2 regions of the Metabacillus sp. SLBN-84 genome follow, and region 2 is predicted to be linked to the other one. Evidence: riboswitches for the same ligand, from Rfam matches in the RefSeq annotation. Region 2 holds a riboswitch; the other holds the start of a gene.
What was found. A riboswitch is a leader RNA that binds a small molecule or an ion and turns the genes downstream of it on or off. The one in region 2 is predicted to bind cyclic di-AMP.
Positions count from the first base shown of each region.

Region 1: another riboswitch for cyclic di-AMP. It lies ahead of RKD52_RS07800 (cation:dicarboxylate symporter family transporter); the one in region 2 lies ahead of RKD52_RS03590 (hypothetical protein).

Region 1 is NZ_JBRJIP010000001.1:1,568,456-1,588,085, reverse strand. It holds gene RKD52_RS07880 (hypothetical protein) at 315-812, opposite strand; gene RKD52_RS07875 (ABC transporter permease) at 1,294-3,537, opposite strand; gene RKD52_RS07870 (ABC transporter ATP-binding protein) at 3,534-4,235, opposite strand; gene zwf (glucose-6-phosphate dehydrogenase) at 4,489-5,979, shown strand; gene RKD52_RS07860 (hypothetical protein) at 6,068-6,631, opposite strand; gene RKD52_RS07855 (hypothetical protein) at 6,864-7,271, shown strand; gene RKD52_RS07850 (hypothetical protein) at 7,462-7,773, opposite strand; gene RKD52_RS07845 (SDR family oxidoreductase) at 8,226-9,257, shown strand; gene RKD52_RS07840 (MFS transporter) at 9,315-10,553, opposite strand; gene RKD52_RS07835 (hypothetical protein) at 10,653-11,297, opposite strand; gene RKD52_RS07830 (immunity protein Imm33 domain-containing protein) at 11,520-12,152, opposite strand; gene RKD52_RS07825 (MFS transporter) at 12,531-13,898, opposite strand; gene RKD52_RS07820 (VOC family protein) at 14,039-14,470, opposite strand; gene RKD52_RS07815 (YqaE/Pmp3 family membrane protein) at 14,630-14,812, opposite strand; gene gndA (NADP-dependent phosphogluconate dehydrogenase) at 14,913-16,325, opposite strand; gene RKD52_RS07805 (DNA polymerase IV) at 16,430-17,671, opposite strand; cyclic di-AMP (ydaO/yuaA leader) riboswitch at 17,839-17,979, shown strand; gene RKD52_RS07800 (cation:dicarboxylate symporter family transporter) at 18,068-19,330, shown strand; gene RKD52_RS07795 (hypothetical protein) at 19,368-19,598, opposite strand.
Region 2 is NZ_JBRJIP010000001.1:742,721-752,655, forward strand. It holds gene RKD52_RS03580 (DUF2294 domain-containing protein) at 1-156, opposite strand, end outside; cyclic di-AMP (ydaO/yuaA leader) riboswitch at 502-638, shown strand; gene RKD52_RS03585 (hypothetical protein) at 1,007-1,396, shown strand; cyclic di-AMP (ydaO/yuaA leader) riboswitch at 1,458-1,609, shown strand; gene RKD52_RS03590 (hypothetical protein) at 1,763-2,146, shown strand; gene RKD52_RS03595 (signal peptide protein) at 2,165-2,272, shown strand; gene RKD52_RS03600 (potassium-transporting ATPase subunit F) at 2,272-2,349, shown strand; gene kdpA (potassium-transporting ATPase subunit KdpA) at 2,368-4,044, shown strand; gene kdpB (potassium-transporting ATPase subunit KdpB) at 4,064-6,187, shown strand; gene kdpC (potassium-transporting ATPase subunit KdpC) at 6,208-6,792, shown strand; gene kdpDN (KdpD-like non-kinase potassium sensor) at 7,515-8,666, shown strand; gene RKD52_RS03625 (CBS domain-containing protein) at 8,683-9,099, shown strand; gene RKD52_RS03630 (amino acid permease) at 9,132-9,935, opposite strand, start outside.

The sequences.
Region 1 (19,630 bases), 830 kb from region 2:
TGTTGCGTTTTGTGAGAGAAAACCTGAAATCACACTGTATTTGGCACTGCGAATGGCTTTGCACATTAATTCATACCGCTATAAACGGAGTTTTTCACAAAACAAAATTACCAGTTCTCAGTTGAGCTGAGATAAATTGTTTATTTTTGTTTTAACGCATTAGCAATAACTACTTGATAGATCCCGAAGAGTATACACAGTATGATAATTGCAATCCACGTATTTTCTGAGGGAATGATGAAGTAAATAAACGCAAGGATCATCAAAAATACCATGTATCCGAAGGCAAATGCTTTTTTAAACTCCATAAAATTTTACCTCCCCTGGTTATCAAACTCTTTACGTGCTATTTCTTCTTTATTTTTTGATAGTACGATAATTTCATAAGTATCAGTTGCTTGTAATAGAGCAGGTAGATTATTTGATACGACATATTCATTAGCTGCACTAATAACTGTATTTAGATTTTCATCACCCTGCAGATTAGTTTTTTTCAATGAAGTCTTGATGATTATTTTTAAAGGTTCAGGATTAAAGTCTATTGCTATCCCGGTATATTCATCATTATTCTTTTTTAAGGCATCATCAATTTCTACAGTGACTTCCATCCAGTTTGCCTCAACATCATTAGCTTGGATTGGTTGAATACCCTCAAATTCTGTAACTGTAAATTTAGTCACCAGGTATAATAGGAAAATGAATGAAAAAATAATAAGTACTGCTTCAACTCCACTTTTCTGCTCACTGCTTTTTAATTCGATATCATTTCTATATTTTTGCTGAATTTTTCTCATTTTTGAATCTTTAATCATGAAAAGGCCCCTGTTCATAGTTAATACTGTTGTTTGAGATTCATTCCAATAAAGTCCAATTAGCCTGCAATTTGCTGATTCTTTTAGAAGTTACTTTTCTTTTTCTAGAAGTGCACTTCTCAAATCTTCCTTTTAATGGTATATCCATTATTTATAATACTATCATAAAAATCCCATAGAGTTGGAGAATTCATAGCTTCAATTTGAACGCTAAGTTTCATAATCACTAATAGCTTTTGTCTTTAAGCAGGGAACTTTTCCTCTTCAAAGAAGGTTATAAACCTTGCAATAAAAAAATAGCAGGTTAAATTCTAATCGAATCAACCTGCATTTAATGTGCTATTTAGAGTTTTCGCGCCGCAAACGGAACTCCTTAGACACTGCTAATTGGTGTATTTCATGGCGTCTCTTCTATGAACTTTTATCCCATTCGTTCCTCTGCTCTCACCGGCCTCAAATTTCCAGGGCAATAACAATCCAACTACTCCTGGCGCTTCAGCACTTCCTGCAGCGGAATGCGGCTGATTTTTCGCTTTGAGAGCTGCAGGGAGATTACATATGATGCATAGATGATGACAAAACCGGCGGCTGTCATCAGATAGTCAGGTTCGATGGGAAGGGAAAATCCCGTTGATTCCGAAACGGATGCCATCAGTCCTTTATAGCTGATAAATGCGAGGGGAACACCGAGTACGTATCCCGCTATGACGACCGGAGTATAGACATTCAGAAGCAGGGATGAAATTTCTTTTCGGTCATAGCCCATGACTTTCAGCAGGGAAATGTTCACGGTGTGCTCATCCATCATCATGCTGGTGATCAGGTATATGATGAGGAGTCCGATCAAGAATGCGAAGACCCCGATGACTGCTGCCGAATAGTTGGTCGGCTCAAGGAGCTGTTCCATGCCTTTTTTCATGGCATTTTTGTCTTCAATCGCAGCGATTGCTTCGCCAGACTCCTTTTTAAGCGTCCATTTTCCGACATATGCATCTTCTTCAATGCTCAGAAAGCGGTTCACGTCCCCTCGCTCCATGTAGATGGCATGACCGATGAAAATATCTGCCACTCCAGTGACGGTGACGGATTGCTCCTGATCGGTCCAGGGATTTTGAATCGTGATGGAATCTCCGGCATTAAGACCTTCAACTGCAGCCAAAGCCTGCGTTACGACTGCCCCATCAGGAAGCGTGCCGTTCAGCTCCGTCCCGCTGCTGTCAATCAGTTTCAGCATTGGCGTTGAGGGATCCATACCGATGAGCTGCGTTTTAACGTCTTTTCTGCCGTCTTCTCCTTTAATTATGGCTTCTGATGCAGAAAACGGACTTTCCTCTGCCTGAGCAGGCTCCGTTTTTACTTCCTGATAATGGACCGCATAGTTATAGCGATAAGCATCTTCATATGTCTTTTTCATGAGCACGTTCATTGAATTCATGGAAATGAATCCAAAGGTGACTAATAAGGAAGAGAAGAGAATTCCTGTAAAGAGTACAAGGCTCTTGGATGGACTGCTGAGCAGCATCTTCAGACGGAACCTTCTTTTAAAGCTCCATTTCAATGGGAGCTTTATCGCTCCTTTTCTTGAAAAAGACGGTCTTGAATGCAGCAGTTGGAGCGGCGGTTTGTTGACTTTTTTCCTGATTGTCAGGAAACCGGCCAGACAAAGAACGGAAATGGGCACGGCAAATCCAGCAATCAGAGTCACCGGATCAAAGGCAAGCCGGTTTAAGATGGGAAGATTGTAAAAAGCGGTGTAGAGCTCTGTCAGCGGCCCCGCTGCAATCAGTCCCGACGCTATGCCGAGTACCGTGCCGGCAATGGAAATGATCAAAGGATACATCATAAAGGAGAACGTGACTTCTTTTCTCGTATACCCGAGTGCAAGAAGGGTTCCAATTTGAGTGGACTGGACGTCTATTTGCCGTTTTAGCATTAAGACAACCATAAACAGCGCAAGCAGTCCAATAAAAACTGGAATAACACTTCCAAATGACTGATTGGACTCAATTTCTGCGTCAATGTATGAAATTCTGACGTTGTCTTTTGCATCGGTCCATTTCAGGACAGGAACTGTTTCTGAAACGGCCTTTTTCAGACTGCTTAGAGAATCGCCGTTTTCAAAGAATCTACCGGAATAATAGACGGGCTGCTGATTTCCCCCAGGAAAATCCTCCTTGGCCATCAGGACGACACCGAATGTCTTCGGATCAGCCATCAGGTCATTCTCGTTTTGTACGCCGTAAATATAGTCCGGAAGATTAACATGGGCTGTGATTTTGTAGGTTTCCCCTCCGGCGTCCCAGCTGTCTCCCACTTTCAGGCCGTGTGCATCTGCAAAAGAAGCGGTTATGGCTGCTTCATTCTTTTCATCAGGCAAACGGCCCTTTACCACATACGGTTCATTGATTCCTTGCTGAATGGAAAGAATCCGGGCAGTAACTCCCTCCTTCCATTCAATATCCTGCCATTGGCGGGCCTGGATTGTTACGTCAAATTCCTTTCCAAAGGATCCGAGCTGATCCTCAGACAGCCGTTCTCCTGCTGTAAATTGAAAATCCTCCTGCTTATATTTTTCTCTGAACAGCTGATTGCTCGAATCCATCAGTGCCATTGTGCTTGAGAGCGTTACAAAAAGCATGACGGCAACCGCAAGAAGGAGCGCCGAACCTCCAAACTGCAGCGGCTTTTGCCTGATGGTGCGCAGAGCCATGGCCTTGATTTTCATACCCATTTCACCTGCTCTGCAGGTATTGGAGCCCCATTTTTAATGGTTTCAATGATTTTTCCGCTTTTCATTTTCATAACGGTATGGGCCATATCGGCAATGCCTGGATTATGGGTGATCATTAGAATGGTTGTACCGTATATGCGGTTGATTTCCTGAATAAGCGAAAGAATTTTTTTCCCGGTCTCTTCATCAAGAGCTCCTGTCGGCTCATCGCAGAACAAGATACTTGGATTTTTTACGATTGCCCGTGCAATGGCTGTTCTCTGCTGCTCTCCCCCGCTTAATTGATGGGGAAATTTGTGCTGGTGTTCACTCATTCCGACCTTATCCAGGATTTCTTCAGGGGAAAGAGGATCATCGCTGATGTCGGCGCCGGTTTCAACATTTTCCCTGACAGTCAGTGCAGAAATAAGATTATAGGACTGAAAAATAAAGCCCGCATGCTTTCTTCTGAAAAGCGTTAGCTGCCTGTCGTTCATTTCATGAAGGTTTTCTCCCTGGACGGTGACCTGTCCCCCGTCCGCTCTGTCAATGCCTCCGGCCACGTTCAGAAAGGTGGATTTCCCGGAGCCGGATGGTCCTAGAATGACAATGATTTCTCCTTTTCCGCAGGCAATGCTCACGTCATTTAATGCAGGCACCTCTACTTCACCTGTACGGTATATTTTTCTAACATTCTCAAAGATGAAACTCATACAGACACCCCCGATTATTTCTAGTATCTTCCTCTGTATCGTACTAAAAATCTTCATTCTTGACGATCTCTTCTTTTACTTGTAATCATTTTCATTTCCGTTTTATGGATACAATAGAAATGGTTCATACTACTTATGTAGGAAATTGATCTTAAATGTTTGATTTACTTCATGGTTAGCATTAAAATTAAGTACTTGAACAGGTTACATATCATTATTAATAAATCCGCTGATACAAAGTGAGGTTCAATACATGAATACGGAACATAAACCAAAAGCAGTAATCGTAATTTTCGGAGCAACAGGAGATCTTGCCAAGCGCAAGCTTTTCCCCTCCATCTACCGTTTGCACCGCAGCAAAAAAATCGACAGTGACTTCGCTGTTGTAGGCGTGGGCAGGAGACCGTGGACGAATGAAGAATTCCGCTCAAATGTCAGCGACTCGATTCAGTCATCGATTAAGCAGTCATCTGAACTCGATGAATTTGCATCCCATTTTTACTATCATCCATTTGATGTGACAAATCCATCTTCCTACCTTGAGCTGAAAGGAATGCTTTCAGACCTTGACGGCAAATACGGCATCCCTGGAAACAGAATGTTCTACATGGCGATGGCGCCGGAATTTTTCGGAACGATTGCCCGGAATTTAAAAAGCGAAGGGCTGACAGCGACAGAAGGCTGGAGCCGACTTGTCATTGAAAAGCCGTTCGGACACGACCTGCCTTCAGCACAGGAGCTGAACGATGAAATCCGCGAAGCTTTCTCTGAAGATCAAATTTACCGCATTGACCACTATCTCGGAAAACAGATGGTGCAGAATATCGAAGTCATCCGCTTCTCAAATGCTTTGTTTGAGTCGGTTTGGAACAACCGCTATATCTCTAACATTCAGGTAACTTCAAGCGAAGTTCTGGGTGTAGAAGACCGCGGACGCTATTATGAAAATTCAGGTGCGCTTCGTGATATGGTTCAAAATCACTTAATGCAGATGGTCGCCCTTCTTGCGATGGAGCCGCCGATCAAGCTTGAAACAGACGAGATCCGCTCTGAAAAAGTGAAAGTGATGCGCGCACTCCGCCCTCTTACAGAGAAGGACGTGCCTGATTACTTCGTACGCGGACAATACGGCAAAGGCGAATCAGAAGACGTATCTGTTCCCGGCTACCGCGAAGAAAGCAATGTAGATCCTGAATCCAACACAGAAACATATGTTGCCGGCAAGCTGATGATCGACAACTTCAGATGGGCTGGCGTGCCTTTCTATATCCGCACAGGAAAGCGCATGACGGCAAAATCAACGAAGATTGTTGTACAGTTCAAAGACCTGCCGATGAACCTTTACTCAAACGACGTAGACAGCAAGCATCCGAACCTGCTTGTCATTCACATTCAGCCTGATGAAGGCATCACGCTTCACCTGAATGCTAAAGAAGCAGGCGGCGGCTCTTACGTCAAGCCGATCAAGCTTGACTACTGCAGCAACTGCGTTGATCAGTTCAACACGCCTGAAGCCTATGAAAAGCTCATCTACGACGGCTTGCGCGGAGATGCCACCAACTTCACTCACTGGGATGAAGTGTCCCTCTCATGGAGCTATGTGGACACCATCTCCAAAGCTTGGGAAACGCACAAAGCAGAATTCCCTAACTACGCAGCCGGCTCAATGGGTCCCAAAGCCGCTGATGAACTGCTTGAAAAAGACGGTTTCCATTGGTGGCCAATTACGGATATGGTTGATTAAATCAAAAAGTTCAACGATGAATATGTACAATCGCACCGCTTTAAGCGGTGTTTTTTTTATTGCATAAAAACAGAGAAACTTAAAAACGTCACAATTTCATATTCCTGTTTAACAGCTGGTTGTATTCAGTCCAAAATTCTTCATACAATTCTTTATCGTAGTCATCAGAAATCTGTTTTTCTTTCGAATGATTAAACAATTCTTTCGCCTGAAGGGCAAAAGAGACAATCTGGTCTTTATAATCGACGTTGCTTATTTTCACTTCTGCCCCTGGATAATAGATACTCCCCGTAGCCGGATTGGTTGTAGTAATTTTAACAAAATCCGATAAAATTACGTGATCGTCCAAATGTTTGACGCTCCAATGGATAGTAATGGGGCAGCCCATCATCAGGATCGCCCCGCATCCGTGGAAGATCAGGCCTTTATCATGTTCAGGGTCGCAGCAATAATCATTTTCAAGAGTTCTCAGCAGTGCCAAAGCGGACTCACTGATTCCCCATTCTTCGTTCACACACGATTGTGTAATAATCGTATCATGAACACTCAAGAAAATTTCACCGTGAGAACATAAGTCTTGTTCGTCATATTCATCATTGCAAAGCCAGCATTGATTCTCGATTTTGATTGCAAAAGGATTTCTCCGTTTCATTGTTCATTCTCCTGTTTTGTTGGCTTCTCTTATTCCTCTTTCATAATTCTAAGCCGCTGCAGCCAAATCCTCCCTCATCATGTTAACCCTTCATATAATTTAGATAGAACGCTGTTTCTTTAAAAATCGTTGGATTTAAAAAATAGCCCATAATAGGTGATGGAAGAATTTGAAACTTTTTTTTGATATATACGTCTGATTATGTTAAAAGGAGAGGTTGAACTTGAAAAAAATGAAGCTATTACTATTTTTAATGGCAGTAATTCCACTGTTTGCAGCAGGTTGTTCAAACGGTACAGCAGCTGAAAGCATTGAAGTTCTACAGCGTATTGGTGATGAAAATAAATACGAGGATTTCAAAGTCATTACAGATAATGAAAAAGTAAAAAAAGCGGAAGAAATCGTAGATGATGCTGATTGGGAAAAGGTAAAAGTAGATATGGCACGTCCTGCTGACTTCCAATTTTCTTTCCCAAATCCAGAAGCCAAAGTGGCTTTATTTGAACTATGGGTAAGTCCAAATAAAGACAAAGTAGAACTCGTCATTGATGCTGAAAGTAAATATATTCAATTAGACAAAAACAAGTCGGCAGAACTGTTTGAAATACTGACAGGCGAACAGTTATCTGAGCAGAAATAATGATTTGGCCTCGATTTAGAGGCCTTTTATTCAGCTTCTTCTATAGTGCCAGTCCAGTGTACTGATGATTAAAACGTCAGTCTCCAGAACCTATTTATACTCCATAACGTTTAACCACTGGCCATCCGGACCTATTGTGATATGAGGGATTTCATTTAACTCAAATAGGTTATAAAAATCATCGCGCTTATTAAGTTTTCACATCTGTTTCAGAAAAGACAATATAGTCCATCGTTGTTGACCGCAAATAAAATTCATAGATAAATTGTTTGTTAAGGTCCTTTACGTACCCCACCTTACCAGTATCCCCTTTAAAAAAACGGGATAACGAAATGGTTTTAACTGAGATGAAATTTGCAGAGAGTGTTTTTAAAAGTTCTGCTTCATAATCTGGGATGATTGCATATATGAAGCAGCACTTCTTATAGTATAAAGATACTTGGTGTATCATTTCTTGTTCATCCATTTCCCCGTCAAGCATTACTTCTGTTCTCTTCACCAATCGATTTACCTCCATCCAATTCCAATTATTTCAAATCGCAACAAGATTAACAACATCTTTTCTATAAAAAAGAAGGCTTTACCGGAAAGCCTTCTTCTGTTACTTGAAATTCATTTATTATTCTTATTATGTTTGTTTTCTTTATTCAAAAAGGATGCTGCTATAGCTGAAAAAATATCTCCAAGAAGAGTTAAAAGTGCACTCATGTCTCTCACCCTTTCTCTTTGAGTATTTTTTAACTGCATTTCAAATTGTTCCTTATTCCTTAAACACCATAGAAACTAGTATGGGTGTCACCTCTGGGTAATCATTACACTTATATACTACCATAAACTCACTCATACTGTTTTTGCTGAGCTGGCTTTAATCATATTCGTTGACAGAACCACCTACAAATATTACTATATGTTTAAACACTTAAACATATAGTAGTTGGAAGGATGATCTTAGTAATGAAGAAAACCGTACTTGTCACAGGCGGAACCGGCTATGTTGCAGCCTGGGTCGTTAAAGAGCTGCTTGATGGCGGCCATAATGTAAGAATTACTGTCCGCGATGCAGCGAAGACAGAAAAATACCAGCATCTCCTGGATGCGGAGAAACAATCTGCCGGAAAACTGACAGTCTATGAGGCGGATTTACTGAAAAAAGGAAGCTTTGATGAAGCCGTGAAAGGCTCTGAATATGTTTTTCATACCGCTTCTCCTTTTTTCATCAGCGGATTTAAAGATGCTCAAAAGGACTTGATTGAACCGGCTTTGGAAGGCACGAAAAACGTTCTGGAGTCTGTCAGACGTTCACCTGAAGTGAAACGGGTTGTCCTTACGAGCAGTGCAGTGGCCATTTTTGGGGATAATGCGGATAAGGAGGGCAAGTCCTCGTTTAATGAAAAGGATTGGAACACAACAAGCAGTGTTTCCCATCAGCCATACAGCTACTCAAAAACACTCGCTGAAAAGGCGGCCTGGGAAATGGCGGACAAGCAGCATTTTGATTTAGTCACTATTAACCCAACCTTTGTTCTTGGTCCTTCGCTTTCTAAACGGTCAGATTCAACGAGCATCAGTACGATTCTCGACCTTCTGAAAGGCGGATTTAAAAGCGGTGTTCCCAACTTAATCAACGGAACCGTTGATGTGCGCGATGTCGCAAAAGCCCATGTGCTTGCAGCCTTCACAGAATCTGCAAAGGGCAGATACCTGATTTCAAATGAAGAGGCCTCCCTGCTTGATATGGCACGGATATTTGAAGAGAACCGCCCAAATCACTATCCTCTTCCTAAACGAGAAGTGCCAAAACCGCTCATCTGGCTGATTGCACCTAAAGTAGGTCTGACTCGGAAGTATGTCAACAAAAACGTTGGAGTAAACGCCCGCTTTGATAACAGAAAAAGCATAAATGAATTGGGCATGACTTACAGAAGCCTTAAAGAGACTTTGATTGATCAGAACGAGCAGCTTGAGGCTGACGGCCTGCTGGCATAAAAAGACCAAAAAAGATGATTTCATAATGAAATCATCTTTTTTAATTCATTATTACCCTTAAAGGAAGGAAGAGGAAATAGTCTTATCAGGTTCTATAAATCTTACATACTTTCTCAAAGTAAAAGAATACACCCCTGTACCAATCAATATAACGGAAGACAGCACAAACAGGATGGTAATGCCGTAAGCTTCAGCTATCATGCCGTACAGCAGACTGGAAATGCCGAAAACACCAGTTAAGATAGCGTCTCTGGCTGCAAACACTTTCGGCAGAAGCTTTTTTTCTGAGTGATTTTGTATAAGCGTGATTTGTCCGATCAACTTGATTTCACTCCCTATTCCCACAAGGAATGAAATCAGAAGCGGTGCGGTCCCCGCTGTTGTGAAGCCGAACAAAAGGGTTAAGATCCCCCCGGCTGTTGAACCTGCAATGATTGCATAGCGAATAGACTTTTTTAGAATGGATTCAAATCTTATACATAAAAGCCCGCCTAAAATCAAACCGGCAAAGTATGCTGAGTTCAAATACCCCCACCATGCTTCACCTTTGCTCAGCACTTCTTCCACATAAACAAGTAGAACAGCAGCAATCCATACGACTTGTGCTATAGAATCGAAGAAATCAACGACAGAAATGACCCGCAGGGACGGGGTTTTCCAAATCGCTTTCCAGCCCTCCTGCATGGAACTCCACTTCGTTTTTCCTTCCTTTTCGTTTCTGCCTTCATTGATATGCGGCATCTGTATGAATGACATCATAATGGTTGATCCGGCAAAAAGCAGCACAGAGAAATATAATACTTCTTTTCCGCCGACAAGCGAAACCGCGATACTTCCAAGCGGCCAGCTCCCAAGCTGAACAAGTTGATCTACAACCGCCATAAATCCATTCACGCGGACGATGCGGTCCTCTGGAACTAAATACGGAATGAGCGAATTTCTGATCGGCACAGCCCACCCGTCGAAAAAAGCTATGACTGAAATTAGAGGAAAAACCGTAAGGATCCTTTCCCCCGGAAACAGAGTTAAGCAAACAGCAAGCATGAGTAAGAACAACGTCTTAATCAGTTGAGAGTATACAAGAATGGTTTTATAAGAGAATCGGTCAATAATGAACGGAGCTGTCACCCCGCCTGCGAACCTTGACAGCGTTACAGCAAACGGAACAGCTGCTGTCATTGCGATTGAGCCTGAGACGAAATACATGTAACTTAACAAGGCTACGATGTAGAATACATCTGCAGCATTGGCAAAACCCTGGCCAATCCACAAAAAATGAAACGAATGGTTTTTCACCTGTCAATCACCTTCACTTGTCTTAAAATATGTTTAAGTAGTAAGTGAAAGTGTGATTACAATGGAACTCATCCTTTCTGAATGAACCCTTCTTTGTCTTTATCCCAGAAAGTAATTGACCATAGGAGACTTCGCATTTATTCCTGCGGGCAGGTCCCCGGCAATTTGCCTGCGGTCAATCTCTAGGAAATAAGCGGCTTTACTAAGTGTGTCATAAAAAAGAGGAACTGCTTCCATCTCTCTGAATACATAAACCTGTATAGGCTGACATCCTGATTTATAAGCTTCAGTCAGACGGTGGTTTCCGTTTATGCAATAGGGCTTGCCGTTTGTCAGCAAACTGTTTTGAAGGATCATGACAGGATTTTTGTGATTGGGCTTTATCCGAGCAGGATCAGTGTTTACATTCCCTTGATCAACTGCATGGATGATGCGGGACGGCTCAAAAATTTCTGCTTTAAGTCCATTTTTAATTATATATGATGTTGCTCCATCTATGTCTAGAGCGTATTCAAATACTCCTGTTTCATATACCGCATACAGTGAAAACGTTTCTTGGCCAATTGGATGGACAACAGGATATTCTTCTTTAGCCAGGATGCGGGTAAACACATCCAGCCATTTTTCAGCGATGTCAGCACCATACTGCGAGGTGTCCTTCATTTCTTCCATGCACAAATGAAAGTGACGTGCCGGCTGGAACACCCTTGATTCTCTTTCATAAAAATCTATTTTAGATTCCACATCAACCTCCACGCAATCATTGTGATTTTCCACTTACTATTATCACATATTGACCACTTTAAATGCAGATAATTTTGAAAGCTTCAGAGGTGACACTTCGCTGAATGACGCCACAAATGAAGATCCATCTCTGTTAATGACGGCAGGATTACGATTATGAGAACACAATTAAGGATGCATGACATAGATTATTCAGCAAAAAGAAGCTGAATTCACTCCTGTTTAATTACCATTTAAATAACCGTCCCAATCGTAGTCATCAATCTTATAAAATTCTCCTTTATCATTTCTTTCATAAGCACACAAAGGTGAATCATGAATAAATTCTAATATGGAATCATCGAAATTCAAGATTACTCCAATAGAGACAATGTGAAAGTTTTCTGAATCACTTAGATAGTCATTATCTTCGTAGCCACTGAATATAGACCAGCCAAAATCTTCTTCACCGTTTGGATGATCCCTCAGCAAAAAGTTATATTCTCTTTTTTCAAGTACATCTTCGCTAACTGTAACTAAGCTGTCAAAATAAAAATCCCAGTTGGATGAAGCTGGGTCTTGATATTCCGTAGCGCAAATATTCTCAACTCCAAATGAAATCTCATTGCCTATTTTCAATGGCAAACGATGTGGTTCATTATCCAGCTTGCCTTTAAATCTTTTTCCGTTTATGCTGGTAATTTGAACCCACATTCTCTCTCCTCTATATCCATCATCCTCAGCCTTCTCAGTGACGAAGATTACCTTTACATAATCACCAACTTTTAATTTGTCCAACACTTCTAAACTAGGGACATAAAATGTATACGGTGATTCTTTGTTCAGGTCATAGACATTATCTAAGTACCAGTTCATTCTGTTTCTCCCCCTGACCTCGATATAAATAAATAGTAGAAACCTTTTAGCTATTACTAGCCGGTGAGCTGGAATTGCAAACTCATGTGTTCTAAATACAAAGCAAAGTTGTAATAAGATTGGATTAAGTAAGGTTTTTACATTCAGCATCATCATTGGTCCAAGCTAATTCCAATTTTAGCATATTCTTGGGCACCTATCTTCTAACCAGCAGTTTCTAGCTGGTTAGGATTTAATTCCACCTGTTAAATGAGCAATAAAACGTTTATGTTAATAAATAAAAAAAAATCCAATTTATATATAAATTGGATTTCTTTTTATTTTGCTATTTGTTTTTTAAAAACTCATCACTCGTTCATCCTCGCTGCTGTTATCTATTCAGCTGTGCTGCAGTTTTCTATCTTTTCGAACATACGATAAGAAAAGCACGCTTGAAGCTCCGATCAGCAGCGTCATTCCCCAAAAGATGTTCGTATAAACAGATGCAGCCGGGACATTCTGCTGCCATCCTATCAATAAACCTGACAGCGCGACTCCGAAGGCACCGCCGAAAAACTGGATCAGCTGCATGAGTCCCATGCCTGATCCAATTTCATCTTCAGGAAGAATTCGGGATGCCTCATTGGCAATGCTCGACGTCAGGCTTGAGAAGCCTGTGCTCATGAACATGTATGCAATCATAATGGCATATGGTGATAATCCTGCGAATAAAGACAAAATCAGCAGTGAAATCAGCAGCATCACATGACCAAAGGAGATAAGCGGAATATTTCCGAATTTGTCAATCAGCCGGCCAATAAACTGTGCTGCAACTGCCGAGAGTATGGCACCGGGAAAAATGATCAGTCCAATGGCGGCAGGATCTTTTTCATAAAGTTCCGTTAAGATCATCGGCATCATAAAGAGTGCTGAAAAGTGCAGGATAAATCCTGCAAAGGCGGATGCGGCAAGCTTTACATACTGTCTGTTTTTGAACAGCGAAGGCTGCACAAACGGCATGCTTACTTTATGGACATGCCTCCACAAGAGATACAGGACCGCAAGCGAACCGATCAGAAGCGGCACAGACAAGGTGGATAAAAAGAGCAGCAGGCCTGTTACTCCAAGACCTGTCAGCAATCCGCCGGCAGAATCAAAGTGCACCTTCTGTACATCTTCTTTTGGGAGAAGCTTCTTGAAAACCGGTAGAAACAGTACAACAAATGCCGTGATCACAAATAGATAATTCCATCCAAGATAGGTGGTAATGGCTCCACCGATGACCGGACCAAGTCCAAAACCAAGCGATGCGGCAGAAGAAATCAGCGACATCGCCTTTCCTCTTCTTGAAATCGGAATATATTTTCCGGCAAGAACCATGGCAAGTCCCGGTACAGCTCCCGCTCCTGCAGCCTGGAGAACCCGGGCAAACAAGAGAAGATAAAAACTTTCAGAGAAAAATCCAATGACAGAGGCTGCACCAAGCATCGCAAGTCCGATTGCGAGAAGCCTCGAAATGGGAATGAAATCCGACAGTCTGCTGTAAGTCAGCGTCGAAATGGCAAAAGCAATGGAATATCCGGAGACAATCCATGAAGCTGTAGCAGATGAGAGACTCAGATCACTCAGTACGCTCGGCAGCGCCACGTTAAACATGGTCGTATTCATGACGACAAGCCAGACTGTTAAGCTCCAGAGCCAGACAATTTTATTTTCATGTTTTAAGCCAGGAACTGCCGGCGGTCTTTCTTCTATTTTCGTTGACACACTATCCCGCCTTCAGTTTATTATTTCGTATACCTAAAGAAATATATACTCTTACAGCCTGTACAGTCAAACGATTTGCTTTAATCATTCCTGTATAAAGAAGAAAACCCTTCTTAACCAAGAAGGGTTTTCTTTTAGGTTTAGTATTTGTTTTCTTTAACAGCAGATACTTGCCATTCAACACCATATTTGTCTTTAACCTGTCCGTAAGCCGGACTCCAAAATGTTTCCTGAAGGGGCATTGTGACTGTTCCGCCTGCTGAAAGCTTTTCAAATACATCCTTGGCTGCGTCTGCCGAATCAATATGCATCGCTATGGAAAGCTGTGAACCGAGAGTATAAGGCATACCAGGAAACGTATCTGACAGCATCATGATTGTATTGCCTGTCTTAAACTGTGCATTCATCACACGGTCCTTTGCATCAGCAGGGATTGGATGATTAGGATCTTCGGGCATTTCTCCAAATGTCTGAATTGAAATCAGTTCAGCATCCAAAGCATCTACATAAAACTTCACTGCCTCTTGACCATTTCCATTTGTTACAATGTAAGGATTTACTGATGTGATCATGTTACACCTCATCGTCATAATTTTAATAAGAACATTTGTTCGCTATTATCATAGCATGATTCGTTTTCATTTGCCAAACAATTTTCAAACTAAACTAAGCCCGCACTCTACTTCTTTAGAGGCGGGCTAATTTCCTGCAAAGTCAGCATTTTTTTTAAGTTACCTCACTCCGTACTTTTTCATCCGCTTTTCATCCTTTGCATCCTTCACGACGAGCACGGCGTGTATGGCTCCAGGAAGATAAAAAATGAGTGTTAAAATCAGGTTAAGCAGTGCCTGAAACGGTCTGCCGACAAACAGCACAGCCACAGGCGGCAGTAAAATTGCCAATAAATAAAGCATCATTATTCACCCCGTTCTTTTCTTATCCGTAACATTTTACCCCGATTCACCGGTTTAGAAACAGTAAAAAACACGGAGCACAAGGCCCCGTGTTCTGTTTTTACTTAGACATCCATTCTGTATGGAAAATGCCTTCTTTGTCTGTACGCTGGTAAGTGTGCGCTCCGAAGTAGTCGCGCTGCGCCTGAATAAGGTTGGCAGGCAATGTAGCCGTGCGGTAGCTGTCGTAATAGGAAAGGGCAGCCGAGAAGCTTGGTACCGGAACACCCTGCTCAATAGCAACTGTCAGCACTTTGCGTAGAGCTCCCTGGTAGCTTTCTGCGATCTCTTTGAAGTAAGGGTCAAGCAGAAGATTCGCAAGCTCGCCGTCGCGGTCATACGCATCTTTGATTTTTTGAAGGAAGGCTGCACGGATGATGCATCCGCCTCTGAAAATCATCGCGATGTCGCCGTACTGAAGATCCCAGTTGTATTCCTCAGAAGCTGCTCTCATTTGGGCAAAACCTTGTGCATACGAGCAGATTTTACTCATATAAAGCGCTTTGCGGACAACTTCAATCAGTTCTTTTTTGTCGCCTTCAAATGGTGTAACAGAAGGACCCGAAAGAATGCCGCTCGCTTTTACACGCTCATCTTTCATGGCAGAGATGAAGCGGGCAAACACGGATTCCGTAATAATCGGAAGCGGAACACCTAAATCAAGGGCACTTTTGCTTGTCCATTTTCCAGTTCCTTTTTGTCCTGCTGTATCAAGAATCACATCAACAAGCGGCTTGCCTGTTTCATCATCTGTTTTTGTGAAAATGTCAGCCGTGATTTCAATCAGATAGCTGTCAAGCTCGCCTTTATTCCACTCGGCAAATACTTCATGCAGTTCCTGTGCAGATAGGCCAAGAACATTTTTAAGGATGAAATACGCTTCTGAAATCAGCTGCATATCGCCGTACTCAATGCCGTTATGCACCATTTTCACATAATGGCCGGCACCGTCCGGACCGATATAAGTTGTACATGGATCTCCGTCCACTTTTGCAGATATCGCTTCAAAAATCGGCTTTACAAGCTCAAATGCTTCCTTTTGTCCGCCAGGCATGATCGAAGGTCCTTTAAGGGCTCCTTCCTCTCCGCCTGAAACGCCGGTGCCGATAAAGTGAATGCCGCTTTCAGCAAGCTCTTTGTTTCTGCGCTGTGTATCTGTGTACAGCGTATTTCCGCCGTCGATCAGAATATCGCCTTTATCAAGATGTGGAAGAAGCTGCTCGATTGTTGCATCTGTTGCAAAACCGGCTTTTACCATAAGAAGAATTTTGCGCGGTGTTTCAAGAGACTGAACAAATTCTTCAATGCTGTATGTACCTGTCAGGTTCTTGCCGCTGTGTTCTTTCAGCATTTCTTCTGTTTTATCTGAAGAACGGTTATAAACGGCCACCGAATAGCCGCGGCTTTCTATATTAAGAGCGAGGTTTTTGCCCATGACGGCCAAACCGATAACGCCAATTTGCTGTTTAGACATGTTTATACTCCCTTTCTGTCCCAAATATCGTTGTTCGCATGAATATGCATTCCTTCTGTAAAATAACACAGTGCCCTTGCTTTTATCAAGGAAAGCGCCTTGTCTCATTCCCTTAAAAAATCTTTATTGAAACTTGTCCCGCTTGTTTTATCATCTTCCAGGTGGACCGCTTTCATCCCGCGTTTAATGACACTTTCTCCAAATTTTTTCTGAATGTCCTCAATCGTTTTAAATAGAGGCTCTTTTTTTGCATCCTCCTGAAAAGAAAACAGATCCAGCTGTTTATAGGCAGCTCCTTTTGGCACAAGGTCCTGGCACGTAACCCCAAGCAAACGTACGGGATCTCCCGTCCAGTGCCTGTCAAAAATCTCTTTTGCGTGAGTGTACAGCTCTTCCTTTTCACCAAGTGGATTATTGACTGTCCGGCTGCGGGTAAATGTGCTTCTGTCTGAGTAGCGAATCGTAATAAAGATCTTTGTTCCAAGCACCTCTTTCCGTTTCATCCGCATGCTGACGGACTGGGAAAGGCGGTTCAGAGTATCGTACAGGACGCGAACATCACTTGAATCTTTGGAGAGAGTGGTAGAATTCCCAATGCTCTTAAAATCATGGATGCTGTCCGGGTTGACTTCCCTGCTGTCTATACCGTTTGCCCTTTTTTTCAGCCGTTCACCGTTAATGCCCAGGAGCTGTTTCAATGAAATCGGATCGGCTTCAGCCAGATCTTTGATCGTCTGAATGCCAATGGTGCGGAGTTTTTCTGCCGTTTTTTCTCCCACTCCGTGCATCTCGCCTGCTGGAAGCGGCCACAGTGTCTCGTGAAGCTCCCGTTTTCTGAGGACGGTGATGCCCAGTGGCTTTTTCATATTGGAAGCCATCTTGGCAAGGAACTTATTCGGGGCAATGCCAATACTTGATGGCAGAAGCAGCTCTTCAAGCAATCGCTGCTGAATCGTTTTTGCCACTTGAAGCGGATTGCCTTCCTTCAGATATTCCGTCAAATCCATATACCCTTCATCAATAGAGACAGGCTCAACCAGCTCGGTAAATTCTCTTAACAGGTCGAACATTGCTCTTGATGCCTTCCGGTACCGGTCAAAATTCGGCTTCCTGACAATCAGTTCGGGACAATGGCGCTTCGCCTGCCACAGCGGCATTGTTGTTTTCACTCCTCTTGCTCTTGCCTCATAGCTGCACGTGACAACAATTCCCTTCCGTTCTTCCACATTTCCGGCAATGGCGAGGGGTTTCCCCCTCAGCTCAGGCTCAAACGCCATCTCAACTGATGCGTAAAAACTGTTCATATCCACATGGAGAATCACTCTTGGACCGCTTCGTCCGTTCATTTCCATTCAACTTCTTTCAAGGCTCTTTTATGTTAAAAGTTTACCATAACCCTAATTAAAAGTACCAACTGAGCGTATTGTCCAGGCTGAATGCTAGTAAAAAACAATTGACAACTTGTCTGCATTCAGAGTAAATTATATCTTGTGTGATTTTATAAACAGACAAACTTCATAATAAGCTTAATCTTTTCAGAGCGGGGGAATCATGCATTTGGTAAGGCTCTTACCTTGGGGTGAATCCGTAAATGGAAGGGAACTCTCAATCCCGAATCCGACAGTTAACCTCGTATGCTTTATTGGGAGAAAGACTTTAATTGTGTATTAAAGACCTTTCTTACTTTAGATTGGTCTTTTTTTGTATTTTCAGAATTCTTACATCAAAGAGGAGGTTCATCTATGAAGAAATTTCGTTTGGGACTGGCTTCCCAAATTTTCATTGGTTTGATTTTAGGTATTTTAGTTGGTGTCGTCTGGTTTAATGACCCTCGCCTTGCAGCCGTGCTGCAGCCGCTTGGTGACTTGTTTCTCCGTTTGATCAAAATGATCGTGATTCCGATTGTTATCTCCAGTCTGATTGTTGGAGTTGCGGGTGCCGGGAATGGAAAACACGTTGGAAGACTCGGCGGAAAAACCATTCTCTATTTTGAAATCATTACAACCGTAGCGATTGTCCTCGGTGTATTGCTTGCAAACGTCTTTCAGCCGGGACAGGGTGTTGACCTTGAATCTGCCCAAAAGACAGATATCCAGCAGTATGTCGACACATCTGAGGAGCAAAGTGAAAAATCGGTTGCCGAAACGTTCCTTCATATTGTGCCGACGAACTTCTTTAAATCCGTCGTAGAAGGCGATATGCTTGCCATCATCTTTTTCTCCGTCCTCTTCGGCCTTGGCGTAGCAGCCATTGGAGAACGCGGAAAGCCCGTCCTGCAATTCTTTGACGGTGTTTCACACGCGATGTTCCACGTCGTAAATCTCGTAATGAAAGTGGCTCCACTCGGCGTGTTTGCCCTGATTGGAGTAACCGTTTCGAAATTTGGAATTGATTCACTGCTGTCTCTTGGAAAATTGGTTCTATTAGTATACGCTGCACTGATTTTCTTCCTGATTGTCGTGCTGGGTGCAGTGGCAAAATGGGCGGGCGTCAATATCTTTATGCTGCTGCGCTACATTAAGGACGAGCTGCTGCTTGCATTTAGTACGTCAAGCTCTGAAACCGTCCTTCCCCGCATCATGGAAAAGCTTGAAAAAATGGGATGCCCTAAAGGAATTGTGTCTTTCGTCGTTCCGATCGGATACACTTTTAACCTTGACGGATCAGTGCTTTATCAGGCCATCGCTGCCTTGTTCCTCGCACAGGTCTACGGCATTGAATTAACGATCGTTCAGCAATTAACGCTGATCTTAGTCTTGATGGTTACGTCTAAAGGGATGGCTGCCGTTCCTGGAACATCCTTTGTCGTGCTGCTTGCCACTCTCGGAACGATTGGAATTCCTGCAGAAGGACTTGCCTTCATTGCAGGTGTTGACCGCATCATGGATATGGCCCGCACAGTCGTCAACCTTGTCGGCAATACACTCGCTGCCATTGTGATGTCAAAATCCGAAGGCCAGTACAACCGGATTAAAGCGGATGAAGTTATGAAAGCAAGTGCATAAATAAGTTGAGCCCCCGGAAAATGTTCCGGGGGTTTTGTTAGTTCTTATTGTACTCCTTGAAACCATATGTAAGCACTCCTCCAACAATCCCGATCATGGCAGCAACCGGTGCTGAAAACACGAAACCGATTGCCACTGCAAATCCAACTCCTGCACCTACGGACGGGTCCTCATTAGGATAAAATTCAGTAAAGAGCGCAAGGCCCAATACGATCAGGATAAATGATCCAAACCCTGAAATTAAAAACCCCAGAAAAAAATGTTTCATGTTATACTCCTCTTGATTTTTATAGACTTTAA
Region 2 (9,935 bases):
CTCAACTGTGAGAACGCCCTTAAACCGGGCAATGACCATATCATGGACAATGTAGGTTCTTGTTTCCTGCGGTCCGCGTCCGATTAAATCCCTTTGAAGCTTGATAAAGGCTTCACTTAATTCCATTTCCAATTTCTTTTTAGGCGACACAGCCATTTGATTATACCCCCGGCACAAATGCTTTTGATTAGGATAAACGGATGCCGTTCAAGAGGATTTTAGAAGATGGCAAGATCCCCCTTGAGCTTTGCATCATTAGACGAGTTTATCTTACTTACCCGCCATGACCCTGTCAATAGCATTCTGTAAATGACAGGAAACAGAGTGTACAGTTGACAGGCTGATACAAGCGGGAGAGAGAAGTGAGATTTTTTAAAAACGTGAGGAAATGAGAGTAAGAGAGAGAATAATAGACTAAAGGTCACTAAAGTCCCTGTTTTTTAGTGTATTTCCTTGTTTACACAGTTTTATCGCGGGAGTAAGATAATCTCGTAATCACGAATTGCATATCGGCCTAGTCCCGTGACACGGGAACGGAGGAACCAATTTTTTGGGGTTAATTCTGCTTTTGCAGAAAGGATGAGATCTTTCGCCATCCTACCCGTCAGCTAACTTCGTCGGCTAAAGCGAAGGAGGTCCAAAGACCGCCTTAACAGGAGTCTTTTTTTTACTGCCTTTTTTTAGGCAGAGAAGAGGCCTGGGGACTGTAGAAGGTCTTTTTGATTCAGCAATTCGTTTGAAAAAGGAAAAACGGAAGACGGAACGCAAAGAGGGCTGCGGCTTGCTGGGCGTTAAGTAGACCAATGAGTACTTTTTCTCCAAAACAGCCATATGAGAATCAATCATGCCGGGCAGCTGCCTGCTGATTTGATTACATGTGTACTGGGTTGGGGGAAGAGTAAGCATTGGTCTCTTTTTTTGTTCTATGGCTGATTGATCCTGAAAGGGTTAATTCAGCAAGAGAACAAAATGCACTGTCAATCATGGAACGATTCGGGGGATAACGATGAATCAGACACTGGTTATAGGCAAGGGGGATTTATTCGTTTCTGTAATAGAGGAGATTAACGTTCACCGCAAATACGCAGATGTGATGTCTTATGAACAGTATGCGTTTGAGCTGACAAACTCAAAGGAAGGCAATACAAGGCTGGATAATCTGCTTGAACTTGAAAAGAGATTTGACGGCTATCAATCTGTCTATATTATCTCGGATTCAATCAACGAAGGATTTGAACTGACGGCTTTTTTCTCTGATCTGGGAACAATGAGGATTGTTGTGATGACAGATGACAGCAGGCATTATGATCTTTACAAAAAATTAGGCGCCAGATATGTCATTTTAAGCAAGCCGGCATCATGCTCCTATTGGCTCGGAGAATTGAATCAAGTCTAAAGCAGACAGCAAAAATCAATTAAGGAGGTGGATCTCTAAAAGAGATATCAAACCAGAACTGAATACTTAATCGCTTAATTTCACAATGAAATCGGGGGATCCAATCTTTTGCGGCAAATTGCCGCTTGGGGTGAATCCATCTGAATATGGTGGCAGGGCAGCTCTCATAGCCCGAATCCGACAGCTAACCCCGAAAGCGCGATGAGGGAAATCGAAACTGCAGGTGCGGCATGCTTTTTAAGTGATGCCTAAAAGCCGCGGAAGAACCCTCTTCCGCGGTTTTTTACTGGAATAAAGAGTGAATTCAGGTGCTGTCCGGCTGTTTGGCTGCCGGAGCAAAGACGGAGCGAAAAGGCGGGGAAGGTTATGGAAGCAATGCTGATTTGCATACCGAGCTATACGAGGCTTGGGTGCCTGGATGAGATTCTCCCTGAGAACTCGTCGCTGTCCTTTATTACGGGAGATTACAGTGTAGAAAGTCATTTAAGATCCAAAGGGTTTAAAACCATTTATTTTATCAGGCAAAATGCCCAGTATCTGCTAATAAACGAGCCTGTCTCAAGAGTGCTTCTTCTCGAGGACAAAATAGCCGAGACCTGCAGGCTGATGGAAATACTCAAAGCAAGCGTCAGAGCGCCGATTACCGTTATTACTAAAAAGGCGAATTACCCGGCCAGGCTCTATGAACTGCTCGGTGCCCAGCATGTCATGTATTCAAAAGCAGATAGCGTGAAATTTTTGATTCAGTAAGAACGGGGGGATTTTACTATGCTTGACATCATCATGGCGGTGTCTTTTGCAGCTCTTGCGCTGCTGATGGCCGGACTGATCAGCTGGTCTGAAAAGATTGTGAACGAAGGAAGGGAAGAAAAGTGATGATTGTTTTGCTTGGCGGAATTGCCGCCATAACGCTTTATTTGCTTTATGCACTTGTTAACCCGGAAAAATTTTAACTTGCGGAGGAAAAGACTTTGAGTGTACTATCCATTCTTTCAATTATCCTGACATTGGGGCTAGCTGTGCTGCTTTCCAAGCCGGCTGGACTATATATTGCACAGGCATTTTCTTATGAAACAACAAGGCTTGATTCCATTTTTGGACCTTTTGAGAAAGCAATTTATAAACTGAGCGGCATTAAACAGAAGAATCAAGGTTTCAGGCAGTATGCTATAGCTCTGTTGCTTTCAAACATCTTTATGATTTTCATCGTTTATCTGGTGTTTCGTTTTCAGGGTTCGCTTCCTTTGAATCCAAGCGGTATTGCCGGAATGGATCCAACGCTTGCTTTTAATACGGCCATCAGCTTTATGACAAATACGAACCTTCAGCACTACAGCGGGGAGAGCGGCCTGTCCTATTTCTCACAGATGATTGCCATCACGTTTATGATGTTTACGGCACCTGCAACCGCTTTTGCAGCTGCGATTGCACTTATTAGAGGATTATCGGGTAATCCGCTTGGAAATTTCTTTGTTGATTTAATTCGTGCGATCACAAGGGTTTTTCTGCCGCTTGCCTTTGCAGCCGGCCTGATATTTGTCTTTCTTGGCGTTCCTCAAACGCTTGATGCCAGTGTCACGGCCAGCACAGTGGAAGGAGCAGAGCAGACAATCGCAAGGGGACCTGTTGCTTCTCTCTTATCCATTAAAGAAGCAGGAAATAACGGCGGAGGATTTTTTGGAGTCAACTCAGCCCATCCGTTTGAAAATCCCAACGCAGTGAGCAATGTGCTGCAAATGCTTTTAATGCTTCTCATCCCGACAGCCCTTCCATATACGTACGGAAAAATGGTAGGCAATAAAAAACAGGGACGAATTTTATTTGCGGCTATGGCAATGATTTTTGCAGTGTTTCTTGGAACAGCTCTTCTATCTGAATTTCAGGGGAATCCGAGACTGGCTGAAGCAGGTCTTGAGCAGGCTTCAGGAAGCATGGAAGGGAAAGAGGTGCGGTTTGGTACCGTTCAATCCACTCTCTATGCGGTTGTCACGACGGCTTCTGAAACAGGGGCTGTCAATACCATGCATGATACACTTTCTCCCATTACCGGAATGCTGGCCTTGTCGAATATGCTTCTGAATACCGTGTTCGGCGGTGCAGGTGCCGGATTCATGAACATTATGATGTACGCTATTATTGCAGTTTTCTTATCAGGCCTTATGGTTGGGCGCACGCCGGAATTCCTTGGCAAAAAAATTGAAGGAAAAGAAATGAAGCTGATTGCGGTCACTCTGTTGATTCATCCGTTTTTGATACTTGGATCAACAGCCCTGGCGCTTTATACGCCGCTTGGATCTGACGGCATTTCAAATCCAGGGTTTCACGGGCTTTCCCAAGTGCTGTATGAATACACGTCTTCTGCAGCCAATAACGGTTCAGGCTTTGAAGGTTTGGGGGATGCCACTCCGTTTTGGAACATCTCAACAGGTATTGTCATGTTTATCGGAAGATACTTTGGAATCATTGCCATCCTTGCCGTAGGAGCATCTTTAGCGGCTAAAAAGCTTGTTCCGGAAACGATAGGAACATTCCGTACCGACACAAGTCTGTTTGGAACCATTTTTGTCGGAGCGGTATTCATTGTCGGAGCATTAACCTTCTTCCCAGTATTGGTTCTTGGGCCAGTGGCAGAGCTGTTAACTTTATAATTCAATTGGAGGATCCAAAATGAGTAAGACACTAGCAACAGCAGCGAAGGCTGCTGATGAAAGATATGATCAAAAAGAAGCTGCCGGACAGACAGAACCTGAAGGGCACAAGCCGGCAAACCGGACGAAAGCAGGTCAAGGGCTGATCTTCAATGCGGTAAAGGCTTCCTTTCTGAAACTTGATCCCCGGATCATGGTCAAAAATCCAATCATGTTTATAGTAGAAATCGGTTTTTTCTTAACTCTGCTGCTTACTTTTGCACCAAATGCATTCGGACCTGCGGAAGTCAGCACGGCGTTTAATTTAACCGTCTCCCTGATTCTTTTATTCACCGTTTTATTTGCCAACTTTGCAGAAGCATTGGCAGAGGGGCGGGGGATGGCTCAGGCAAACTCGCTGAAAAATTCCAAGAAAGAAATGACGGCAAACAGAGTAAAACCAGGCGGGAATATTGAAAAGGTTGACTCCGCGTCGCTTCGCAAGGGGGATGTGGTCATTGTGTCCCAGGGCGAATTTATTCCTGGTGACGGTGAAATCATTTCCGGTCTTGCGTCTGTTGATGAATCCGCGATTACGGGTGAATCCGCTCCGGTCATTAAGGAAGCGGGAGGGGATTTTAACTCTGTAACAGGCGGAACAAAGGTGGTCAGCGATCAGATCAAGGTGAGAATCACGAGTGATCCTGGTGAATCTTTTCTTGATAAAATGATTGCTCTTGTTGAGGGAGCCGAGCGCCAGAAAACACCGAATGAAATAGCGTTGAATACGGTTTTAACAAGCCTCACTCTTATTTTCATGATTGTCGTTGTGACTCTTCCTTTTTACACGGACTACCTCGGGTTTCGTCTTGAAATACCGGTTCTGATTGCCTTGCTTGTCTGTCTGATTCCTACGACAATCGGGGGATTGCTCTCCGCCATCGGAATTGCCGGGATGGATCGTGTAACACAGTTCAATGTCATTGCCATGTCAGGAAAAGCCGTTGAAGCTGCAGGGGACATTAACACAATCATTCTGGACAAAACAGGTACTATCACATTCGGAAACCGAATGGCAAGCGAGTTTATTCCTGTGGGCAATGCCCCGATGCAGGATTTGGCGCAATGGACGGCCGTCAGCTCGCTGGAGGATGAAACACCTGAAGGAAGATCTGTTCTTGAGCTGCTGAAGAATAAACAGCTTTCATACAGAACGGGTCTTGCAGATGGAGGAACGTTCATTGAATTTAAAGCGGAGACCCGAATGAGCGGAATGGATTTGCCTGACGGATCAGTTGTAAGAAAAGGTGCGGTGGATGCCGTGAAAAAATGGGTTCTCTCACGCGGAGGCACCATTCCGGCTGATCTGGACAAGAAAACGGACGATATTTCCAAAGCAGGCGGTACACCTCTTGCTGTAGCGATGAATGATCAGATATTCGGATTAATCTACTTGAAAGATACCGTTAAGCCTGGAATGAAGGAGCGTTTTGACAAGCTCCGCAGCATGGGAATCAAAACCGTCATGTGTACAGGAGATAATCCGCTCACAGCTGCCACAATAGCAAAGGAAGCGGGTGTGGATGAATTTATCGCAGAGTGCAAACCTGAGGACAAAATTGAAGTCATTAAATATGAGCAGGCACAAGGCAAGCTCGTTGCGATGACGGGAGACGGCACCAATGATGCCCCTGCTCTTGCCCAGGCGGATGTGGGTCTTGCCATGAACAGCGGGACGGCAGCTGCGAAGGAAGCTGCGAATATGGTGGATCTGGATTCAAATCCTACGAAAATCATTGAAGTAGTCTCAATCGGAAAACAGCTGCTGATGACCCGCGGTGCCCTGACAACGTTCAGTATCGCAAACGATATTGCCAAGTACTTTGCGATTATACCGGCCATGTTTATGCTCGCCATTCCGGAAATGAGCATGCTGAATGTGATGAGGCTTGACTCGCCAATTTCAGCCATCCTGTCAGCCCTGATTTTTAACGCGATCATCATTCCGATTCTGATTCCTCTCGCAATGAAAGGCGTCAGCTACAAGCCGATGAGTTCAAATGCCCTTCTCAGAAAAAATCTGCTTGTATACGGTTTGGGAGGAGTCCTGGTTCCGTTTATCGGCATCAAATTCATTGATCTTTGTCTTGCCCTATTTATATAAGAAGAAAAGAGGTTCATAAAGTGGAAGAAAAACAATCAATCATAGGACCGATTATTAGAATGAGCCTGGTGTTAATGGTATTCTGCGGACTGGTATATCCGGCTGCTGTAACAGTCATTGCCCAGGCCGCTGCTCCGGACAAGGCAGATGGGAGTTTAATTTACGATGAGAATAACAAGGTAATAGGTTCTGAGCTTATCGGACAGTCCTTTACAGAAGCAGGTTATTTCCACGGAAGAGTCTCAAGTATAGAATACAACGGTGCAGGATCAGGATCGAACAACTACGCACCATCAAATGAAGATATGCTGAACCGTACGAAGGAATCGATAAAAGAGTGGGAAAAAAATAATCCTGAAACACCTATAAGCGATGTGCCGAATGATCTGCTGACAAATTCTGGTTCAGGACTTGATCCGCACATAAGTCCAAATGCAGCCTATGTTCAGGTCAGCCGCGTCTCAGAAGCAACGGGAATTAAAAAAGCTGAACTTGAAAAGCTGATTGAAAAACATGTGCAGGGAAAAGAACTTGGACTGTTTGGGGAAGAAAGAGTGAATGTTCTTAAATTGAATCTGGACTTGAAAAACATGAAGAAACAATAAGTATGGCTATGTTTCTTTAGCCTGTATTTTAAAAATAGTGGACTGCAGTTGAACCCGCCTGCCTCCTGCGGGATGAAGTGGGCACGGAAGATCCCACAAGCGCAGCGAGTTAGCGGAACAGCCCTTTATACGGAAAGATAAAATGTGAAAACCCACAAATATAAGAGTGCTGACCGAAGTTAAGATTTTTACCTTTGTGCCGTGCTCATACCTTCTATTTTAAGCAGGCTGCGTTCGTCCTTGTTTCTTAAATATAAGTTTAAGCACCAGTGGACTGAAGCGGAAGGCACTTGACTCCTGCGGGATGAAGAGGGTACGGGAGACCCCGCAGGCGAAGCTGAGGAGGCTCCCGGCCCTCCCCGCGGTAATCGTGTGACTGTAGCGCAAGGGAACGGGTATGATTTGAGATTTAGATTCATCATAAAAACAGTCCTGCCATCAAAAAGAGAGGAGAATGAGTTCACGTCTTATTTAGCCTGAAAAGTATCTCATCTCTCTGGGTAGCCATCTAGGAAAGCACTTGACAGTTTCGTTCATATCGGGAAGCTTCCGGCTCCCCGCGGTAATCTTGTGACTGGAGCGAAAGGGAACGGATGCCACTGTAAAACAACAATCTATGCGATAACAGCCACAATAAAAGATCCGCCTCAGCTGCCGATTGCGCTGAGGCTGGATTCTTGTGAAGGGCTGACTGAGCTGTTTTTTATTGAGGAGGTGAAAATATGACCGAAAACCATCCATATTTCAGACGGAAAACCCCTCAGGAGCTGCTTGATGAAATAGCAGAAATGAACCGTGGCAAACTGAAGCTTTATGTAGGAGCAGCCCCCGGGGTCGGGAAGTCATACAAAATGCTCCAGGATGCCCACGACTTAAAGCTTGAAGGCATTGATGCAGTCATTGGACTGATTGAATGCCACGGAAGAAGAGAAACCGAAGATTTAATAAAAGACCTTGAAGTCATTCCCCTTAAAGAAATGACGTATAAAGGGAGCGTCTTCAGAGAACTGAATACAGAAGCCATAATTGAAAGGAAACCGGCTGTTGTCATTATCGATGAGCTTGCTCATACAAATATTCCAGGGTCTAAAAATCTTAAACGATATATGGATGTTGAGGAGATTCTGGAAGCAGGAATCAATGTCATGTCGGCCGTCAATATTCAGCATCTGGAAAGTGTCCACGATATTGTCCAGCAGATAACGAGAGTGGCTGTGCGCGAAAGGGTGCCTGATTTGTTTGTTCAAAGAGCAAGCGAAATCCAGCTGATTGATGTGACGCCTGAAACGCTCAGAAAAAGAATGACAGAAGGGAAAATTTACGGCTCAGATAAAATCGAACAAAGCCTCTCCCATTTCTTTACCGTTCCGAATTTATCCGCTTTAAGGGAGCTCGCTCTTAGAGAAGTGGCGGATGATGTAGATGAAAAAATGGAGCAGATCAGCGGAAATCTTTCATACGGACCCATTGGTGTGCATGAAAAAATACTTGTTTGCGTCGGGTACGGCCCTACTGCCGAAAAACTGATCAGAAGAGGCTGGAGGATGGCGAACCGCCTCCGTGCACAGCTGTATGTTCTGCATGCTGTAAAATATCCGAAAGAATCATTTACTCAGGAGATGAGAGAAAAAATAGAACGGTGGCAGCTGCTCTCCTCTCAATTTAATGCCGTCTTTTTGCTTGAGCATGAGAGAAACCGGAAGCCCGCTGAGATTATTATTGAGGCAGCAAATAAATACCATGTGACACAGATTCTGCTTGGACAGTCAGCAAGAACACGATGGGAAGAAATCCGAAAAGGGTCTATTGTAAATACCATTATGCGAAAAACAGAAAACATTGATATTCATATCGTTTCAGATGGAAAAATATAGAGAGGACTTTTAAGAAATGAATATTGCTTTTTTCCTGATCCCTAAAAAGGATGTTGTCTATTTGCCTATCCAGTCGACGATGCGGCAGGCGCTTGAAAAGATGGAATACCACCGATATTCGGCGGTTCCGCTGCTTGATCATGAAGGCAAATATGTCACGACGCTGACAGAGGGAGATCTGCTCTGGAAGCTGAAAAACACCCCAAACCTGAATTTTCACAACACAGAAAAGATCAGGCTGACGGAAATTTCTTTTCACCGCAAAAACGAGCCCATTTCCATTCAGGCTGAAATGGAGCATATCATTTCCAGGGCCATGGAACAGAATTTTGTGCCTGTGACAGATGACAAAGGAATCTTTATCGGAATCATAAGAAGGAGAGAAATCATCGAGTATTGTGCAAGTCAGATGTTTGCTCCGGCAGTAATTTAAAAGGGCTGCACTAATGGGTGCAGCCCTTTTGGTTAAGCAGAAGCAGATTCTTCTTTTTTCATATATTTTTTAAGGAATGGATAGATGACAAAACCTGCAAGGAAAAGGCCAACGCCTAAAGCAAACGTTTTGAGATCCGCTGTTCCTGTAACAATAACCCAGACAGAATAGATACAGGCTATGGACGCGATGATCCCGTCTCTTACACGTGAACCCTTTACCAGATCATACGTTTCTCCTTTAGCAATCAGCTTCAGGAAGAAGATGGAGGATACAAGGTACGGGAAAAGATAAGCAAGTGTAGCTGACGTTGTCAGGAACGTATAAGCTTCGCTGATGGTTCCTGAAATCGTTGAGAAAATGAAAATCTGCGACATCAGATTTGTAATCAGCAGGGCATTTTTAGGACTGCCTTTTTTATTGGTCTTTGCAAAGAATGCCGGGAAGATCCCTGATTTTGCAGCCTGATACGGCACTTCCGATGAAAGCAGAATCCAGCCGATTGTGGAACCGAAAAGTGAAACAACGGCGAGCAGAGCCATCGCATTCGCTCCTGCATCTCCCAAAATAACGGAAAGAACATCGACGAATGGCTTGTCGGACGCCTGCAGCTGATCATGCGGAAGAACAGACATCGTAATAAGAGTGATAACCATATAGATGAAAACCGCAATGATTAAACCGGTAATTGTAGCTCTTTTCACATCTCTTTGTGAGGATGCGCGTCCTGATAAAATGACGGCAGATTCGATGCCGACAAACGCCCACAAAGTTGAGATGGCAGCAAACTGAATTTGACTGGTCAGTCCCAGTGTATTGCCGCTGTCTGTTTCAAC